Regions from separate parts of the Halomonas sp. YLB-10 genome, predicted to be linked through region 1. Evidence: predicted binding sites of a transcription regulator. Region 1 holds the regulator's gene; the other holds the start of a gene.
The links. The regulator PhoB, encoded in region 1, activates phosphate uptake and scavenging genes when phosphate is short. The targets are predictions, from matches to a motif close to TGTCATANNNNTGTCANA.
Positions count from the first base shown of each region.

Region 2: a site for PhoB is predicted at 3,338-3,355, ahead of phbB (acetoacetyl-CoA reductase). Genes of this name have one in related genera too.

Region 1 covers NZ_RRCU01000005.1:179,744-185,413, forward strand. Annotated here, with positions in the region: gene cysZ (sulfate transporter CysZ) at 1-572, shown strand, start outside; gene EBB56_RS12875 (YnfA family protein) at 653-988, shown strand; gene phoR (phosphate regulon sensor histidine kinase PhoR) at 1,179-2,507, opposite strand; gene phoB (phosphate regulon transcriptional regulator PhoB) at 2,568-3,257, opposite strand; gene ubiA (4-hydroxybenzoate octaprenyltransferase) at 3,372-4,265, opposite strand; gene EBB56_RS12895 (chorismate lyase) at 4,463-5,101, opposite strand; gene EBB56_RS12900 (FAD-dependent oxidoreductase) at 5,263-5,670, shown strand, end outside.
Region 2 covers NZ_RRCU01000008.1:135,152-140,821, forward strand. Annotated here, with positions in the region: gene EBB56_RS17670 (DUF349 domain-containing protein) at 1-2,207, shown strand, start outside; gene phbB (acetoacetyl-CoA reductase) at 2,345-3,091, opposite strand; tRNA gene EBB56_RS17680 (tRNA-Met) at 3,461-3,537, shown strand; gene EBB56_RS17685 (co-chaperone YbbN) at 3,941-4,885, shown strand; gene EBB56_RS17690 (MalY/PatB family protein) at 4,990-5,670, opposite strand, start outside.

The DNA of each region.
Region 1 (5,670 bases):
GGATGGCCATGGTGCCGAGCTGGCTGGAATGGCTCGACTGGCTGATCTGGCCGTTGTTTGTGGTCAGCCTCGTGCTGATCGTGTTCTTCAGCTTTACCCTGGTTACCCACCTGATCGCCGCCCCCTTCTACGGCTTCCTGGCGGCCCGGGCCGAGGTCGAGCTGACCGGCCGCGAGCCCATCGATGATCGTGGCTGGCTCAAGACCGGTCTCGACGCCCTGGGCAGGGAGCTGTTGAAGCTGGCCTACATCCTGCCGCGCATGATCGGGCTGTTTATCCTGAGCTGGATTCCGGTGATCAACCTGATCGCGCCGCTGTTGTGGGCGGCCTTCAGCGCCTGGGTCATGGCGATCACCTACCTCGACTACCCGATGGATAACAACAAGGTCAGCTTCGCCGATATGCGCAAGCGCCTGTCGGCGCGCTGGTGGCCGAGTCTCAGCTTCGGTGGCCTGGTGACCTTGATCACCTGGATCCCGCTGGCCAACCTGTTTCTGATCCCCGGGGCCGTGGCCGGCGCGGTGCTGATGTGGGATCAGCACTATCGGCAGTTGCCGGTGGTTCGGCGTTGAGAGGCACTTCCTGTGGACGTATGGCGTGTCGGTGCTGCCGATAATGGTGCGGCGTCAAAAGGGGATAGCAGGGAGTGGCCATGACGGCGCTGTTGCCAAGTCTTTTGCTCTATATCGCGGCGGCGCTGGCCGAGATCGCCGGTTGCTTTGCGGTGTGGCGCTGGTGGCGAGATGACGCCTCGGCATGGTGGCTGCTGCCCGCGGTGGCGAGTCTGGTGGCCTTCGCCTGGCTGCTCAGTCAGACCGATGCCGACTACGCCGGGCGTGCCTTTGCCGCTTACGGGGGCGTCTACATCGTGGCGTCGCTGGGCTGGCTGTGGTGGGTCGAGCAGCGCCTGCCGGATCGCTGGGACCTGATCGGGGGAGTGCTGTGTCTGATGGGTGCCGCGGTCATCCTGCTGGGGCCCAGGAGCTGATGGGAGCACGCTCGGTTCGTTCTGGCGGGGCCTAGGCGCTGTCCGAAAAGTCGACGAGCGAAGGTTAGACAAGGCAAAAATCGGTGAGAAAGCGCAGTTTACGGGGTGTAATTGAGCATTTTGACCGGGCTGGCGCACCAGCCGATTTTTAACGCCGTATTACCGAGCGCAGGCACTTTTCAGACAAGCCCTAGTGCACAGCGCCGGCGCGGCCGAGCGCCACAGGGTCGGCCGCTGCCAGCCGGCTCGAGGGAAAGATGCAGCGGAAGGTTGCGCCCTCGCCGAGCCGGGAGTCGATATCCAGGCGTGCCTCGTGGCGCAGCAGCACATGCTTGACGATGGCCAGTCCCAGGCCGGTACCACCGGTGGCGGTGCTGCGGCCCTTGTCGACCCGGTAGAAACGTTCGGTAAGGCGTGGCAGGTGCCTCGGATCGATGCCTTCGCCGTCGTCTTCCACCTCGAGGCAGGCGCCTTCGCCGTAGGCACGCCAGCGTAGCGTGATATGGGCGCCGTCACCGGCGTAGCGCACCGCATTGAAGGCCAGGTTGGAGACTGCGCTGTGCATCTCCTTCTCGCTGCCGGTGAGACTGCGCGATTCTTCGACGACCACCTCGATCTGCTGGCGGCCGCCTGACAATGCCTCGGCGTCGCGCTTGACCGCCTGCAGCAGGGTGGTGGGGTCGAGGCGAACGTGGTCGCTGCCGCCCTGGTCGTTCTCGAGTCGTGACAGCAGCAGCAGGTCGTTGACCAGATTCTGCATGCGGCGCGTCTGGCTCTGCATCTGGGCGACCCCCTTGCCCAGGCGCTCCGGCAGCATGCCGGCCATGTCGCTGTAGGTCTCCAGGTAGCCGGTGAGCACGGTCAACGGCGTGCGCAGCTCGTGGGAGACGTTGGCGACGAAGTCGCGGCGCATCTGTTCCAGGCGATGCAGACGGGTGATATCGCGGGCCATGACCAGGCGTTCATCGTCACCGTACAGGGTGATCTGGAACTGCAGGATCATGTTCTCGTCGATGGGGGAGGGCAGGCTCAGCGGTTCGCGGTAGTCACGGGCATTGAAGTAGCCGACGAAGCGCGGGTCGCGCAGCAGGTTGGTGATGTGCTGGCCGCGGTCCAGTGCCGGCTTCAGGCCGAGCATGCGCTCGGCGGAGCTGTTCCACCACTCCAGGTCGCCGTGGCGATCGAGCATCACCACGCTGTCGCGCATCGCCTCGGACGACTCCTGGATACGCTGCAGGGTCGAGCGCAGGCGGCGCTGAGTGATCCGCTGGCCCTTTTGATAGCGATAGAGGCGATCGAACAGCTCGCCCCACAGGCCACTGGCGGTGGGAGGTTCCTGCTGGGGGCGGTGGGTCAGCCAGTCGTGCATCGCGTGCAGGTTGCGCAGGTGATAGCTGAGCCCAAGCGCCAGGCCAAGGCCGATGCCTACGCTGGACAGCGAGAAGGGCCAGCCCAGCAAGGCGCCGAGACCCACCAGCACGGCCAGGCGCCAGACTTCTCGTCTCCACAGACGACCCACGTCAGTTCTCGGCTCCGTTCACCTCATCCCTCCTGGTGCTGCGTTGCGTCGATGGCTCGCTCAGACCTTGGCCGAAAAGCGATAACCGGTACCGCGTACGGTCTGGATCAGTTGCTGATGGGGTTCCCCCAGGGCCTTGCGCAGGCGGCGGATATGCACGTCGACGGTACGTTCTTCCACGTAGACGTTGCCACCCCAGACCTGATCGAGCAACTGGCCACGGGTGTAGGCGCGCTCCTGGTGGGTCATGAAGAACTGCAGCAGGCGATATTCGGTGGGGCCCATGTCCAGTGACTTGCCGTCGACGCTGACGCGATGGCTGACCGGGTCGAGCTTGAGGCCTTCCACCTCCACCGGGTCCTCGACGCCCCGCGGAGTGGCGCGTCGCAGAACTGCCTTGAGTCTGGCCACCAGTTCTCGCGGCGAGAATGGCTTGGTGATGTAGTCGTCGGCGCCGGCTTCGAGGCCCTGGATCTTGTTGTCCTCCTCACCCTTGGCGGTGAGCAGGATGATCGGCAGCTCTGCGGTGGTTTCCTCGCGCTTGAGCCGGCGGGCCAGTTCGATGCCGCTGGTGCCCGGCATCATCCAGTCCAGCAGCAGCAGGTCTGGCTGGTCATCGACGATGATGGCGTGGGCGGCCTGAGCATTGTCCGCCTCGAGCACCCGGTAGTCGGCCATTTCCAGCGCCACCGCGATCATTTCGCGGATCGGGGCTTCGTCATCGACGATCAGTACGGTCTTGGCGGTCATCCCGGGAGCCTCTTGGTCAGGGTCTTACACTCGACGGTGACAAATGACACCACGTCAATGTGACAATTAGATGACATTGTATCCATTGTCGAGCGACCGAGACGGGCATTTCCCTCACCCGAGGGAGGGATAGAGGCTCAGTCCGAGTCCGGCGAACAGCAATAGGCCCGACCAGTGGTTGTTGAGAAAGGCCTGGAAGCAACGGTCGCGGTCACGGCTCTTGATCAGCCGCTGCTGGTGGACAAAGGTCGCGCCCATGGCCAGCCAGCCGAGCCAGAAGAAGCCGCCCAGCGCCAGCAGGCTGCCGGCCCAGGCCAGCAGCCCCAGGGTAGCCAGCTGCAATAGCGCAATGATGCGGGTGTCCCAGCGGCCGAACAGTACCGCGGTGGACTTGATGCCGATCTTGAGGTCGTCGTCGCGGTCGACCATGGCGTATTCGGTGTCGTAGGCCACGGTCCACAGCACGTTGGCGGTAAACAGCAGCCAGGCGACCATCGGGACTTCGCCGAGCACCGCGCCGAAGGCCATCGGAATGGCCCAGGAGAAGGCTGCGCCCAGCACCACCTGGGGGAAGTGGGTGTAGCGTTTCATGAAGGGATAGCTGGCGGCCAGCACCGCTCCGATCAACGACAGCCACACGGTAAAGCCGTTGGTCAGCCAGACCAGCGCGAAGGCCGATCCCAGCAGGCACACGAACAGCACCTTGGCCTCCCGCTCACTGATGCGGCCGGTGGCCAGCGGTCGGTTCTTGGTGCGTTTGACGTGGCCATCGAAGTGGCGATCGGCGTAGTCGTTGACCACGCAGCCCGCCGCCCGCATCAGGTAGACGCCGGCGACGAAGATCAGCAGGGTGTCACGGGCCGGAATGCCCTCGGAGGCCACCCACAGCGCCCACAGGGTCGGCCACATCAACAGCCAGGTACCGATGGGGCGGTCCAGACGCATCAGCGCCAGAAAGTCGGGAATTCGGTTCAGGTATCCAGGGGGACGCAGCAGCGAACGATCCATCGGTTTCTCTCATGCTCTGGCGCAGGTCAGGCGAAAATGAGGCGTAAGCCGGGCAACAGTCGCTCCTCGGAGAAACATCGCCGAGAAGCCTTGGCGCAGCCTAGCGCGAGCCGACGGCCATGACCAGCCAGGCGGCTCGCTCCGAAGTTGGCGACGGAAGGGCGATGGCGGGGTGACAGCCGGTGAGCGACAGCTAGTCAGCCGGTGGCAGAGGCCGACAGCGACAACGCTCGGCCCATGGTCGGCATAAAGCTCTCCTGCACCAGCAGCACCCAGCCGCTGTGACGAAATACCGAGCGGCGTTGCCACAGTCCGGTATAGCCGTGGATCGGCCTGGTGTTACGGCCGATCTGAATGGCGCTGCGCTCGAGATCGGGCTGGCGAAACAGCCAGCTGCCGAGAGAGGTCTCGCCGAGGCCTTCGAAGGGAGCGTCGTGACGCTCGACGATCGGTGCCACGCTGCGCGCCACCACCCAGGGCTCCTCGTCCACGCACAGGGCGACCTCGCGCAGCCAGGCCTGCTCGTCGCTGGCCAGACCCAGCACGTGGGCCTCGTCAGGCCACGGCAGGCCCTTGGCCTCCGCCAGCAGGCGTACGCGAAAGTGCCCGGCGCCTGCCGCCTCGATCAGGCGTTCTGTCAGGGAGTCCCGCGAGGCCAGCCAGGCGTGCCAGTCAGCGGGCACCGCGATGCCACCGGAGGCCAGCGACACCCAGCCGGGGTCGACGATATCGGCCGCGTCGGCATTCGGCGAAGAGGCTGTGGCTGGCGCGGGATTACCCGGTTCGGACCCCGAGCGCTCCTCCAAGGAGCGGAATGTGGAAGGAAGCTGTGTCATGCGGCCTCGGCAGGGCTGTCGTCACCGGACGGCGGTGCTCCGGTCGGTCGGCGCATAGTGTACCATGTGGCCCAGCACTCACCCGCTGGTGTGGCCCCGTGCGGGCCGGCCCAGCTTCAACAGCGACCGCCCGGCGGTCGTCGGCAGAGTCGAAGGAAGCGATGCAAGGACCCTTGACCATCATCGGTACCGGCATGGCGGGCATAGGCCTGGCACGCCAGGTGCGGGCGCTGGACGCCCACCGACCGATCACCCTGATCAGCGCCGACTCAGGCGATGACTATTCCAAACCGCTGCTGTCCACCGGCTTCGCCAAGGGCCTGGCGGCGGACCGGCTGGCCGCGCGCTCGGCGCTGGAACTGGCCGATCAACTGGGCGCGGTGGTACGTCCCCACACCAGGGTCGATGCCATCGATCTGGCGTCGCGCACCCTGAGCCTGGGCCAGGAACGCCTGCCCTGGTCGGATCTGGTGATTGCCACCGGTGCCAGCCCCGTGGCGCCCTTCGAGATTCCCGATGCCCTGGCCGGACGGGTGTTCTCGATCAATGATCTCGACGACTATCGGCGT
Region 2 (5,670 bases), on a different contig from region 1:
TGGAACAGGCTCGGGAACGACGCGAGCAACTGCTGGCCAGTCTCGAGCAGCACGCCCGCGCCACCTGGGAGCCCCTCTACGCTGGGCGCTTCCGCCATCTGGAGCGCGAGTGGTCTCGACTGGCGGATCTGCCCGACGCCGGGCAGGAGCAGCGCTACCAGGAGGCCAGCCTGCGCTGTCGCAAGGTGATTCACGATCACGAGGCCCAGGAACACGCCCTGCGTGCCGACCGACAGCGCCGCGAGCAGGCCGACCAGGACCGAGAGGCACTGGTCATGGCGCTGGAAGAAAGCCTGGCCGCGCTCTACCAGGGCGAATATGTCGGTGAACAGGACCTGGCCAGCCTGCGCGCTCAGAAGCAGTTGATGGCCAACCGCTGGCAGGCACTGTCCGAGATCCACCTGGCCGACGACGGCCTGCGCCAGCGCTACGACAAGGCCTTGAAGAACTACGACGCCATCAACCAGGCCCACCAGCGCCTGGTCGAGCGCGCCCTGCCGCTGGAGGAAGCCATCAGGGCCGGCGACGAGGCTGCGCTCAAGCAGCTGGTGAGCGACTGCAAGTGGCCCGAAGGTCTGCCGCCAGACCCGAGGCTCGAACGTGCCCGACACCATCTTCGCCTGGAGAAGGATCTTTCCGGAGACGAACCGTCGGAGTCCCAGCTCACACGCTTCGATGAGGAACTGGATCGTCTCGAGGCGCTGCTCGACGAGGGTACCTTCAAGGGAGCAAGCCGCCTGCACCAGCGGCTTCGCCACCTCGCCGATCAGCTGCCGTCCTCGGCCGGTGCCCAGCAGTCTCGACTCAAGCGCCTCGGCGCACGACTCGCCGAACTGCGTGACTGGCGCGGCTTCGTCGCCGGTCCCAAGCGCGAGCAACTGTGCCAGGCCATCGAGGCCCTGGAGCAGGACGCCACCCTCACCGACCGTGACCGTGACCGCCGCCATCGCCAGCTGGTCAAGGAGTGGAAGGCACTGGGCGACGCCGCGGCCAACCGCGAGCAGTCCGAGCGCTTTCGGGCAACCTCCGAACGTATTCGCGAGTCGCTCAAGGCCTGGCGTGAACAACAACAGCGCCTGCGCGAGGCCAACCTGGCAGAACGCGAAGCGCTGTGCGAGCAGATCGAGGCCCTTCTGGAGCAGCCCGCCGCCCAGGCCGACCCCGACGCGCTGCGCGAGATCCGCGACCAGGCCAGGGAACAGTGGCGCCGCACCGCCCCTGTCCCGCGCGATCACGCTGAGGCCATCGGACGACGCTTCGGCCGCATCCGGCACCAGTTGCAGGCGCTGATCGATCGCCGCGCCAACGAGATCGCCGACGCCAAGCGTGAGGTGATCGACCAGGCCCGAGCGCTGGTCGATGCACGACTGCCGGCACGCCAGCGAGCCGACCAGGCCAAGGCACTGCAACAGCGCTGGCGCGAACTGGGGCGCGCGCCCAAGGGCGAGGAGCAGACCCTGTGGCGAGAATTCCGCCAACTATGCGACCAGATCTTCGCCCAGCGTGACGCCGAGCGCGATGATCGTGCCCAGCGTGCTCGCGAGCGGCTGGAACAGATGCAGGCCCTGATCGACCGCATCGATGCCTGGCAACCCGCGGCAAGCAGCGAGGCCGACTGGCTGGACAAGGCGGTGGATGAGGCCAGCGCGCTGGAACCGCTGCCCTCGGGCCGGCGCACCGAAGGCATGCGCAAGCGCTGGACCGGCATCGTACGGGCTCGGCGCGAGCGCCTGGAACGGCTCTCCGTGGCAGAAGTCGTCGGTCGTTGGCGCGAGGTCAAACCCCTGATTCTCGAGCACCTTGAGGCCGACGATGACTGCCTCGCCGGTCGCCTCTGCAGTGATGTGGAGATTCCTGCCGCGTTATCGTTGCCGCCGGCGCTGAAACAGGCCCACGCACAGCGCAACGCCGCACGACGCGATCCTGCTCCAGCGGAGGAAGTCGCCGAGCGTCTGGCACGACTGCGGGTGCACCTGGCGCTCCTGGCGGGCCATCCGATCGGCCACCAGGACGAGCCACTGCGCCTGGCGATCCAGGTCGACCGCCTCAACGATAGCCTTGGCCAGGCGCCGAGCCGGGAAGACGAGCTGATCTCGGTACTGTGCGGGCTGCTGGCCACCGGTCCAGTGTCGCGCCAGCAGTGGGAGCGCGAGGTACAGGAGCTCGACGCCCTGCTGGATGGGCTGAGTCAACTGCCACCACCCTGAGCGATGCACGGCTTGCCGTGCCTCCCCCCCCCCCTCTTTCAACCCCTGAAAACCACGATGCGAGGCCTTTTGGCCTCGCATCGTGGTTTCTGGCGAAATGTACATCGCCGAGCCTCGTGAGCCCGGCGCGACGTCTGTCAGCCCATGAACTGACCGCCATTGATGTCGATATTGGCACCGGTGATAAAACCGTTGTCCTTGCTGGCCAGGAAATTGACCAGGCGGCCGATCTCTTCCGGCGTGCCGTACCGCTTCATCGGGATGGTCTCGCGAATGGCCTCGCGCACCTTCTCCGGAATCTTCATGATCATGTCGGTGGCGATATAGCCAGGCGAGATGGTGTTGACGGTGATGCCCTTGGTCGCAGTTTCCTGCGCCAGCGCCATGGTCAGACCGTGCATGCCGGCCTTGGCGGCGGAATAGTTCACCTGGCCGAACTGCCCCTTGCGGCCGTTGATGGACGAAATGTTGATGATCCGTCCGTAGCCCTGCTCCAGCATGCTCTCGATCACGCTGCGGCAGGTATTGAAGACGCTGTTGAGGTTGGTGTCGATGACCACGTTCCACTGGTCCGCCGACATCTTCTTCAAGGTGCCATCCTTGGTGATACCGGCACAGTTGACCAGCACTGCGATCGGCCCATGCTGGTCCTCGATCGCCTTGACGCCATTCTGGCAGGCCTCGAAATCGGTCAGATCGATGCCGGCGATGTCGATATTGTCATAGCCATCCGACTTCTGGGTCTCCAGCCAGGTCTTGGCCTTGTCAGGATTGTTGTAACCGGCCACTACCTGATAGCCGGCATCCGCCAGTTCGCGACAGATTGAGCTTCCGATACCACCAGTACCACCGGTGACCCACGCGACGGGCTTTTGCTGAGTCATAGACGACCTCCCTGATTGTCCTTCACGCCGCCGCTTGGCGACGGCACTTGTTGTTGCAAGCATGTATAGCAGTGGATGCTCTGGTGCTGCGCATTCGCGCAACCAGGAACCTCGGGCCCAGAGCGATCGCGGGTGGCCTCCTGCCACTGCGACGCCCAGCCCCACCTGCCTACCTCGGCAGGCCTTCGTCGTGGTACTGCGTCGAATCAACGTCCACAACGACTATCCACCAGGCTAGCGTCTAGCACTGACATTTGCATGACAGCCCCTCCAGTATGGACCACAGCGCCCGAACGGCACGACCCATCACACCCGAAATCGCACAGGGTTGACGCAGCCAGAATTATCCGTATACTACGTCCTCGTTGATGCGGGGTGGAGCAGTCTGGTAGCTCGTCGGGCTCATAACCCGAAGGTCATCGGTTCAAATCCGGTCCCCGCTACCAAATACGAAAACGAGGCAGTCCTTCGGGACTGCCTCGTTTTTTTGTTGGCTATCCGGTGCTGGCCGAGGCCAGCGCTTCGCCACCAGACGCCGTTGCGGCATCGCTGTACTACGAAGCCCGCCCCCTGATTAAATCTTAATTTTTCTGTGCCAATTCGATATTTTTTGGCGCTTCCGTGTCCCCGGATTAGCCATCCACCCCTCCTTCTTTCGTCGAAGAGCTGACCTCGATCAACCCGAGTCGGTCAAGAATCGACCGTCGCCGCAGCCCTTTACCGCGTCTTGGGCACACCGCTGGCCAGTCATCGATTCCAGGCATGCTCCGGCGTATCGGCAGGCGCCTTGAAGTCGGTGGCCGTCGCCCGCATCTTTAGGGCAATTCACTTTTGACAAGGTTGTGTCCCATGCCCATCGTCGACCCTCGTACAGGCGAACCTCTGAGCAGCGATCCGAGCAGCGAACCCGCCCAGGGTGCCGCCGCGGCGTCCCAGGGGCCGGCCGACAGCGACCTGATCTTCGACGTCGACCGCAGCAACATTCAGCAGGTGCTGGAGCTGTCCATGCGCATCCCGGTGCTGCTGGACTGCTGGGCCCCTTGGTGCGAGCCCTGCAAGAACCTGATGCCGGTGCTGGAAAAGCTGACCCGCGAGTACGCCGGCACCTTCCTGCTGGCCAAGCTCAACATCGACGACAACCAGGACATCGCCGGCCAGCTCGGCGTACGCTCGGTACCCGACGTCAAGTTGATCAGCCAGGGCGGTCTGGTGGACCACTTCCAGGGCGCCTTGCCGGAAAAGGAAATTCGCGAGTGGCTGGGCCGCTACTTCCCGGCCCCGGAAGATGCTCCGGCAAGCCCCGAAGAACAGGCCGAGCAGGCCCTGGCGGCGGGCGACACCGCCACCGCGCTGGAGATCCTGCAGCAGCTGACACAGCAGTACCCCGACCACTTGGCCTACCAGATCCAGATGGCCCGAGTGCTGGTGGCGGAAGGTCGCAATGATGAAGCGCGCGCCCTGCTTCACGCGCTACCTCCGGAAGACCGCGACGGTCCCGAGGCCCGCGGCGTTCGTGCCAGCATCGAGTTCGGCGAAGAAGCGCCCGACGCCGAGACCCTGGCCGCCCTGGAGGGGCGTGACGACAGCGAGGCCAACTATCTGAGGGCGCTGCGCCAGGTGGCCGACGGTGACTATGAACCCGGCCTGGAAGGATTGCTGGCAGTGATGAAGCGCGACCGTGCCTACGGTGACGACCTGGCGCGCAAGACCCTGCTGCGGGTGTTCGACGCACTCGGCGCCGATCATCCGCTGACGGTGAGCTACCGCCGCAAGCTGTTCGCCCTGCTCTACTGAGTGGATCGAGACGTCGAGCGCCTTGCCGCTCATCGCCTGAGCATGAAAACGGGGCCCCTTCGAGGGCCCCGTTTTCGTTGTTGAGGATATTACGCCAGCGCCACTCAGCCGCCCAACACCTGGTCCAGGCGCGCCAGCGCCTCGTCAAGCTGGATGGCCGTGGTGCCGAAATTGAGCCGCGCAAAGCCCGGCCAGCCGAAGTCGGCGCCATCCGACAGCGCGACCCCGGCTCGCTCGAGCAATGCCGAGGCAGGCGATTTTTCGGCCCCCAGGGTCGACTGGCGCAGATCGAGCCAGGCCAGATAGGTCGACTCGGGGGCGCTGAAGCCCACGCCGGGCCAGCCAGCGACACGCTCGACCAGCGTCTGGCGGTGGCCACGCAGTACCGTCAACAACTCCTGGCGCCAGGGCTCGCCGTGGCGATAGGCGGCCTCTGCCGCCACCAGCCCGAGCACATTGGCGTCCGGCATCAATCCCTTGGCGGTATCACGAAAGCGCTTTCTCAGGCCGGCGTCGGGGCAAATCGCGCAGGCGGCGGTCAGCCCAGCCAGATTGAACGTCTTGGAGGGCGCCCACAGGGTGATGATGCGATCAGCCAGCGCCGGGAAGGCGGCGGCCAGGGGCTGGTGGCGCGCTCCTTCGTCGAGCAGCAGGTCGCAGTGCAGCTCGTCTGAGACCACAATCAACCGATGACGCTCGACCAGTTCGGCCAGTCCTTCGAGCTCTTCGCGGCGCCAGGCTCGTCCGGTGGGGTTGTGGGGCTGGCACCACAACAGCAGCCGGGT